2 regions of the Limnohabitans sp. JirII-29 genome follow, and region 2 is predicted to be linked to the other one. Evidence: predicted binding sites of a transcription regulator. Region 2 holds the regulator's gene; the other holds the start of a gene.

Region 1 (4,419 bases), on a different contig from region 2:
GCCTCTTGAACCGTGAATGCTGGAATGCCGCGGGGTACAGGCACGCCAAATTGACGCAAGATTTCCTTGCCTTGGTACTCGTGAATCTTCATGAGATCTCTCTTCGGAATCGGTAGATTTGTGTTACGGATATAGCACTCATAAATGTATCATGCTGCATTGCATCAACCTTTGATTTGGCTTACGCCCAACAAAGGCCCTCATTTTTGTGATCATTCGCGTAACTAAAAGTATGGCCAAAGTTTTTATCGACGGCGAAGCAGGCACCACGGGCCTACAGATTCGCGAGCGCTTGGCCCAGATGCCACAGATTGAGCTGGTCAGCATTGACCCCGGCTTGCGCAAAGACCCTGACGCCAAACGCGCCCTGATGGCGCAGGTCGACTTGGTCATTTTGTGTCTGCATGACGATGCAGCACGTGACTCGGTGGCCATGATCGACAGTTTGATCGGACACCGCCCCAAAATCATCGATGCATCCACCGCACATCGCGTCGCACCTGGCTGGGTCTACGGATTTCCCGAGCTGGCCCCTGGTCAACGCGATGCAGTGATTCAAGCCAACCGTGTGGCCAACCCAGGGTGCTACGCCACGGGCGCCATTGCCGTGTTGCGTCCCTTGGTGGATGCAGGTTTGGTGCCCGCTGACTTTGCCTTGGCGCTGCCCTCTGTCAGTGGTTACTCCGGTGGTGGCCGCGCCATGATCGAAGACTACGAAGCAGGACGCGCCCCTTTGTTCGAGGCTTATGCCCTGGGCCTTGAGCACAAACATTTGCCAGAAATCATGGCCTATGCGGGCTTGACGCGTCGGCCTATTTTTGTGCCGTCGGTCGGCAACTTCCGTCAAGGCATGTTGGTGCAAGTGCCGCTGCATTTAGACCTGCTGCCTGGTAAGCCCAAAGCAGCAGACCTGCACAACGCCTTGGTCAAACACTACGGCACCAACCCAGACAGCTGGGTCAGCGTGCATCCGGCCACCGACAACGGCAAGCTTGACGCTACCGCGCTCAACGACACCAACCAATTAGAAATTCGGGTGTTCGCCAACGAGACCCATCGCCACGCGGTGTTAATGGCGCGCCTGGACAACTTGGGCAAAGGTGCCAGCGGTGCTGCGGTACAAAACCTGCAGTTGATGCTAGGCATCTAACTCACAACTCGTCAGCGCCAGCCACCACGCGCCGCACCACCTCAGGGGCAAAACCCCGACTCACCAAAAAACGAGTTTGTTTGGCGCGTGCCGCCCCATCTGCGGGTGGCGTACCAAACTTTTTGCGCCAGACCTCACGGGCCCGCTCAAGCTCGGTGCTGCGTAAATCTTGCACGGCCTCAGCAATCGCCTCTGCAGGCAATCCCTTGGCTTGCAACTCTTGACGCACCCGGGATGCACCGAGCTTGTTCGAACGCCGATTCACCACCGACTCCACCACACGTTGTTCGTTGATGAAGCCCTTGGCTTGTAAAAAGTCCAGCGCCTGGGCCAACTCACCAGGCGTTTCTTCAAACGCCTTGAGCTTGCGCTCTAACTCGTGGCGTGAATGCTCGCGCTGCGACAACAAGCGTAGAGCACGGCCTTTGAGAGAGAGCTGAAATCCACCCACCTTGCGGTCTTTGGGAACGTCAGCCTCTGCGCCAGCATTCACTTGCGACATGTTTTGCCTTAAGCCGTGACTTCTTTGCCGTCAATGGCCTCTGCCAGCAACGGAATACCCAAAGAGTCGCGCACCTTGTTTTCAATTTCGTAGGACAAGGCGGGGTTCTCACGCAAAAACTCGCGTGCGTTGTCACGGCCTTGACCAATTTTTTCGCCTTGGTAGGCGTACCAGGCACCTGACTTGTCAATGATCTTGGCCTCCACACCCATGTCGATGATCTCGCCATGACGGCTGATGCCTTCACCAAACAAGATGTCGAAGGCGGCGGTTCTGAAAGGAGGCGCCACTTTGTTCTTCACCACCTTGACTTTGGTCTCGTTGCCAATTGCTTCCTCGCCCTTCTTGATGGTGCCAGTGCGGCGAATGTCCAAACGCACAGAGGCGTAGAACTTGAGTGCGTTGCCACCCGTGGTGGTTTCGGGTGAACCAAACATCACACCAATCTTCATACGAATTTGGTTGATGAAGATGACCGTGCAGTTGGTTTTCTTGATCGACGCGGTGAGCTTGCGCAGGGCTTGGCTCATCAAACGTGCTTGCAGGCCGGGCAACGAGTCGCCCATGTCGCCTTCGAGTTCTGCCTTGGGTGTCAACGCGGCCACCGAGTCGATGACCACCAAATCCACCGCACCCGAACGCACCAGACTGTCGACAATTTCCAAGGCTTGTTCACCGGTGTCAGGCTGGCTGATCAACAACTCTTGCAAATTCACACCCAGCTTTTGCGCGTACTGCACATCCAAGGCGTGTTCAGCATCCACAAAAGCGCAAGTGCCAGCTTGTTTTTGCATTTCGGCAATGACTTGCAAGGTCAGCGTGGTTTTGCCTGAGGACTCAGGGCCGTAGATTTCAATCACGCGCCCACGTGGCAAACCGCCCACGCCCAAGGCAATGTCCAAGCCCAAAGAACCGGTTGATACCACCTGGATATCGTCAATTACCTCGCCTTCACCCAAGCGCATGATGGTGCCCTTGCCGAATTGTTTTTCGATTTGGGCGAGGGCGACTTGGAGGGCTTTGGCTTTTTCGCCATCGGCGACTGGGTTTTTGGCGTTCATAAAAATCTCCATCAATTCAAGGACTTACCGGATATTCCAGCCACTGTGTTGATCAACAGCTGGATGCTTGACCAGTACTTTAACGCAAAGTCAAAATTAATAAACAGTTTTTTTGGTCAGTTTGCCTTACTATTTAAAGATGGCTAAAAAACCAATTTTTTCAAACACGACACAAGACTGGCGACAACTGCACTTGGGGCGTTTACTCGGACATGCCATGCGCCGCTTTGATGCACGCGTGCTGCACCTCATGGCAAACAACGACGAGGTGCCATTGGCACTTTCCAACTTAGCGGCTCGCGCACAAGTGAGCGCGGCGCACATCCACATCACGCGACATCTGGGCCTGCAAGGATCCCGCTTGAGCGAACTGGCACAGGCTGCAGGCATGACCAAACAGGCGATGGGCGACTTGGTCACGCAGTGCGAGGCCTGGGGCTTGGTCACACGCGCACCCGACCCGAGTGACGCACGGGCGCGGCGCATTGTGTTTAGCGACACGGGATTGGCCTGGTTGCGGGCATTTGAGCGTGCAGTTGCACAAGCCGAAGCGGAATTTCGCCAAGAAGTCGGGGCCGATGTAGCCACCGTGGTCAGCTTAGGGTTAGAGGCCTATGCGGGCGCTTACCCGGACCTAGAATTGAACTCATAAATTTGCCAATAAACGTCCAACCCGCAGGAGACAAACATGCGCATTTTGATTGCCGAAGATGACTTGGTGTTAGCCGATGGTCTGTTGCGCACACTGCGCGCATCGGGTGCCGCAGCCGACCATGTGGCCAGTGGCAGCGAAGCCGACGCGGCGCTGATGACCACCGACGAGTTTGATTTGCTCATCCTCGACCTGGGCTTGCCCAAGATGCACGGGCTCGAAGTGCTCAAGCGCTTGCGTTCACGCGGGTCCTCCATGCCGGTGTTGATTTTGACGGCCGCCGACAGCGTGGAAGAACGCGTCAAAGGCCTGGACTACGGCGCCGACGATTACATGGCCAAACCGTTCAGCCTGCAAGAACTTGAAGCCCGTGTGCGCGCCCTCACACGCCGGGGCATGGGCGGCGCCACCTCGTCCATCAAACACGGTCCCTTGGTGTACGACCAAACAGGCCGTGTGGCCACCATCGACGGCAAGATGGTCGAGTTGTCCGCGCGTGAGCTGGGCTTGCTGGAAGTGCTGCTGCAACGCACCGGTCGCTTGGTCAGCAAAGACCAATTGGTCGAGCGCTTGTGCGAATGGGGCGAAGAGGTGAGCAACAACGCCATCGAGGTGTACATCCACCGCCTGCGCAAGAAGATTGAAAAAGGTCCGATCCGCATTGCCACCGTGCGCGGCTTGGGCTATTGCTTGGAAAAGATTCCGGGCTAAGCCCCGCGAATCCGTACGTCCATGGTCAAGCTGTTTCAGCGCGAACAACACTCGCTGTTTGGTGAGATCCTGGACTGGATGCTCACACCGCTGCTGCTGCTGTGGCCTGTGAGCTTGGCGCTGACGTGGCTGGTGGCACAAAACATTGCAGGGCGTCCGTTTGACCGTGGCTTGGAATACAACGTACAAGCCTTGGCGCAACTGGTCAAAAGCGACCAGCAACGCATGTACTTTCATCTGCCACTGCCCGCGCGTGAAATTCTGCGTGCCGACGAAGCCGACTTGATTTACTACCAAGTGCTCGGAACACGAGGCGAGTTTGTCAGTGGGGAACGTGACTTTC
Region 2 (4,419 bases):
GGGTCGGCCTCGATTGAGTCCTGCGAGCAAGGCATCGGGTTCAATCAACTCGGCTCGTGAGGTGTTGACCAGCAAGGCGGTAGGCTTCATGCGTTGCAAGTCGGCGGCAGTGACAATTCCGCGTGTGGCCTCATTCAGACGCAGGTGCAGACTCACGACATCCGATTCGGCAAAAAACTCTTCACGTGAAGCGGCAACATTCAAGCCTTCTTTCAAACCACGTTCGCGCGAAGCTTCACTGCCCCACAACAAAACACGCATGCCAAAAGCTTTGCCATAGCCAGCCAGTAATTGACCAATCTTTCCGTAGCCCCATATGCCCAGGGTTTTTCCTCGCAACACCTGGCCCAAACCAAAGTTTGTGGGCATAGAGCCAGCTTTCAGCCCTGCTTGCTGCCAAGCACCATGCTTCAAGTGGCTGATGTATTGAGGAATGCGACGCATCGCGGCCATGATCAGGGCCCAAGTCAACTCAGCAGGCGCAACGGGCGAGCCAAAGCCTTCGGCGACCACGATGCCACGCTCGGTACAGGCGGCCACATCAACATGGCTGCCGACTTTGCCTGTTTGTGAAATGAGTTTGAGGTTAGGCAACTTCTCGATCAATTGACGTGTAATTTGGGTGCGCTCACGGATGAGGACCAAAATTTCAGCATCTTTGAGACGAACGGAGAGTTGGCCGATGCCTTTGATGGTGTTGGTGTAGACCTTGGCTTGATACGGGTCAAGCTTGGACGCGCAGTTCAGTTTGCGGACGACGTCTTGGTAGTCGTCTAGGATAACGATGTTCATGTTGCAATTGTGCCTTGTCACTCGATGGGGCAATTGTCGCTCGGAGTACTCCATGTCTATTTCTATGTCTTCTGCCAGCGTGCCTGTTTTTCAAACGATGTTGACCAATTTGAGCCATTTGCTGGCCAAAGCCCAAACCTATGCGGAAACAAAAAAATTTGATCCCGTTGTTTTGACCCAGTACCGATTGGCTCCAGACATGTTGCCGTTCACGCGACAGGTTTTGATTGCCTGCGATGCCTCTAAGTTGTGCGTTGCGCGTTTGTCGGGCTTGGAAGCTCCGAAGTTTGACGACACCGAGACCACTTTATCTGAGTTGATGGTGCGTATCCAAAAGACCATCGATTGGATCAAAACAGTGCCTGCCTCTGCGCTAGATGGCAGTGAGCTCAAAAGCATCACCTTTCCAGTAGGCAAGGACAAAACACGCACCATGACCGGGGAAGACTATCTCAAGCATTGGGCTTTGCCCAACTTGTTTTTCCATGTCACCACGGCGTATGCGATCTTGCGACACAACGGTGTGGACCTTGGCAAGGCTGATTACTTGCTTGGCCCAAATGCCTGATTGCCGTTGAGTCACACGCTTCTGGGGAGCGCCAAGCTTCATCCCAGTGCGTGAGTGTGTTCAATGTCTGTTTTCTAATTCGGCCAAGCGGTCAAGTTCAGCGCATACATCGGCCATGCGACCAGAAATGACCATGCGGCCTGCGTTGTGGCGGCTTTGTTGGGCTTCCATCACGCGTGCCACGCGCAGTGGTAGAGGACGTTTGGCGGAGGGGGTGCTTTGCAAAGCTTGTGCAGGCAAAAAGCTTCGGACAGTGTTTTGCAGCGGGTTCAGCAGGCGGTAAGCGCCAAAGAGGGCAAGGCTCATGGTAGATCTCTCTTTACATCAACATGGTGTTACGAATCAATCCGACAGCGAGACCTTCAATTTCAAAGGGCTCACCAGGTTCGACCACGATGGTTTGGTAGTCGGGGTTTTCTGCTTCTAGCTCGATGCGAGTGGCTGTACGGCGAAAACGTTTCACCGTGACTTCATCGCCAAGTCTGGCCACGACAATTTGCCCGTTTCTTGCGTCACGCGTAGATTGCACTGCCAATAAATCCCCATCCATGATGCCGGCGTCTCGCATGGACATGCCACGGACTCTGAGCAAGTAGTCTGGTTTGTGCTGGAACAAGCTGCTCTCAACGTAATAAGTTTGGTCCACATGCTCTTGGGCCAAGATCGGCGAGCCTGCAGCAACTCGCCCGACCAAAGGCAGGGCCAGTTGGGCCAAACTTTGCAAGGGCAGGGTGAACTGCTGAGACAAAGAGTTTTGCATGGAGCGCAGGTTTTGGCCTTTCAGGCGAATGCCGCGCGAAGTGCCGCTTACCAATTCGATCACGCCTTTACGAGCCAAAGCTTGCAGATGTTCTTCGGCTGCGTTGGCAGATTTAAATCCCAGCTCGTTGGCGATTTCAGCCCGCGTAGGAGGTGATCCCGTGTTGGCAATAGCCGATTGAATCAGCTCCAAAATTTGTTGCTGTCGTGGGGTGAGTTTTGGCGTGTCATTCATCGATGCGGCTCCTGCACAATGTGAGTGTCTTGAATACAACTGTCTGCATATCCAGTAACTGTATTTTTAACCAGCTTTTTAGGTTTGGCAAGCGATGAATGTGAAAAAAAGCAAAAAAATCGTGGTTTTGGCCACAGGTGGGACGATTGCCGGCTGGGCAGACGATGTCGATCGAGCACAAAACTACCGGGCAGGACAGATCGGAGTGGCTCAATTGCTAGACAAACTCGAGGCGAGTGCTCATACCCTTGTCTCTGAACAACTGGCCCAGATAGACAGCAAAGACGTGGACGATGAGTTGTGGCGCTGCCTGGCTGAACGTGCCGCGCATTGGCTGGCGCAGTCCGATGTGCAAGGGGTCGTTGTGACGCATGGCACAGACACTTTGGAGGAGACAGCTTATTTTTTGCAAACTCTGTTGCGCCCTACAAAGCCGTTGGTATTGACATGTGCCATGCGAGCAGCCAACGCGCCAGACAGCGATGGTCCTCGTAATCTACAAGATGCCATCGCTTTGGCCGCAAGTCCAAGTGCGATCGGTGTGCTGGTCGTATGCGCTGGTGAAGTGCACGCCGGGCAGGAGGTTCAAAAGCTGCACAGCCAGCGCTTGAACCCATTCAGTTCGGGTGAATTAGGACCGATCGGTCGCATGCAAGCGGGACGCTTCGAGCGATTGCGTGATGTGTGCGTGACCGCCGAACAGGGGGCCATGCCCACGCTGAGTGATGTTCTGGCCTGTGCGCCCTGGCCTCGTGTGGTCTTGGTATTGAGTCACGCAGGCGTGACAGGCGAGATGGTGGAGGCTGTGCTTGCCAGCCAGCCGCCCGATGGTTGGGTGGTTGCGGGCACAGGCAACGGCACCGTCCACAAAGCCTTGCAAGCTGCATTGGAAAAAGCACACACCCGAGGAGCCATGGTTGTGCGTGCGTCACGATGTGCATTGGGGGGCGTGCAAGACCGAACGGATGATGTGTTTGCACATGCCGGCACATTGACTGCGGTGCAGGCTCGCGTAGCTTTAATGTTGGTTTTGATTGCCAAGAAAAAGGCCGCTTAAGAGCGGCCTTGAGCGGGGTCAAGCACAGGTTTTAGCTGGCCAAGGCTGCGAACGCACGCTCTTTGATTTCGTCTACTGAACCGATACCGGCAATGGCGCGGTACTGAGGTGCCGCAGCGTCTCCCGTTTTAGCCCAGTTGGCGTAGTAGTCGACCAAGGGGCGCGTTTGGGCACTGTAGACATCGAGACGTTTTTTGACAGTTTCTTCTTTGTCGTCATCGCGCTGGATCAGTGGTTCACCCGTGACATCGTCTTTGCCTTCAACTTTGGGTGGGTTGAATTTGACATGGTAAGTGCGTCCACTGGCGACGTGGGCACGACGTCCGCTCATGCGATCGATGATGGCGTCAAATGGCACATCAATTTCTAGCACGTAATCAAGTTTGACGCCAGCAGCCTTCATTGCGTCAGCTTGAGGAATGGTGCGTGGGAAGCCATCGAACAAAAATCCTTTGGCGCAATCGGCCTGCGTGATGCGCTCTTTGACCAAGCCAATGATGATGTCGTCACTGACCAAGCCGCCAGCGTCCATCACTTTTTTAGCTTCAATACCCAATGGGGTGCCCGCCTTGACGGCAGCACGAAGCATGTCACCGGTTGAAATTTGGGGAATGCCATATTTCTGGCAAATGAAGGTGGCCTGTGTGCCCTTACCGGCACCTGGGGCGCCCAACAAAATCAGTCTCATGCTTCTTCCTAGAATTTGCTTGTTTGTTCTCTGGTGAGGATAGCATGCGATCCCCTTGCAAAGTCTTACGCGGCGCTCTCAAAAAGAGCACGAACGCGAGCCAAGTCTTCCAACGTGTCAACACCCGGTCCAGGTGAGTCCGTGGTGACGTGGACTGCAATTTTGTGGCCGTGCCACATGGCCCGCAGCTGCTCCAAGGACTCCGTAAGCTCAATCGGTGCTTGGCTCAATGTAGGAAATTGGCGTAAAAAACCAACCCGGTAAGCATAAAGCCCCACATGACGCAAAGGTGCGGGATCAGGCAGGCGGGTGATTCCTTG

The links. The regulator LexA, encoded in region 2, represses DNA repair genes until DNA is damaged. The targets are predictions, from matches to a motif close to ACTGTATNNNNATACAGT.
Region 1: a site for LexA is predicted at 2,756-2,773, ahead of recA (recombinase RecA). Genes of this name have one in related genera too.

Annotation. Positions count from the first base shown of each region.
Region 1 is NZ_NESB01000004.1:176,665-181,083, forward strand. Features, by position in the region: gene sucC (ADP-forming succinate--CoA ligase subunit beta) at 1-92, opposite strand, end outside; gene argC (N-acetyl-gamma-glutamyl-phosphate reductase) at 233-1,150, shown strand; gene recX (recombination regulator RecX) at 1,152-1,652, opposite strand; gene recA (recombinase RecA) at 1,661-2,713, opposite strand; gene B9Z39_RS08355 (MarR family winged helix-turn-helix transcriptional regulator) at 2,853-3,365, shown strand; gene B9Z39_RS08360 (response regulator transcription factor) at 3,402-4,076, shown strand; gene B9Z39_RS08365 (sensor histidine kinase) at 4,098-4,419, shown strand, end outside.
Region 2 is NZ_NESB01000003.1:85,278-89,696, forward strand. Features, by position in the region: gene B9Z39_RS05520 (D-2-hydroxyacid dehydrogenase family protein) at 1-792, opposite strand, end outside; gene B9Z39_RS05525 (DUF1993 family protein) at 845-1,360, shown strand; gene B9Z39_RS05530 (hypothetical protein) at 1,421-1,666, opposite strand; gene lexA (transcriptional repressor LexA) at 1,680-2,354, opposite strand; gene B9Z39_RS05540 (asparaginase) at 2,449-3,411, shown strand; gene adk (adenylate kinase) at 3,443-4,099, opposite strand; gene kdsB (3-deoxy-manno-octulosonate cytidylyltransferase) at 4,165-4,419, opposite strand, start outside.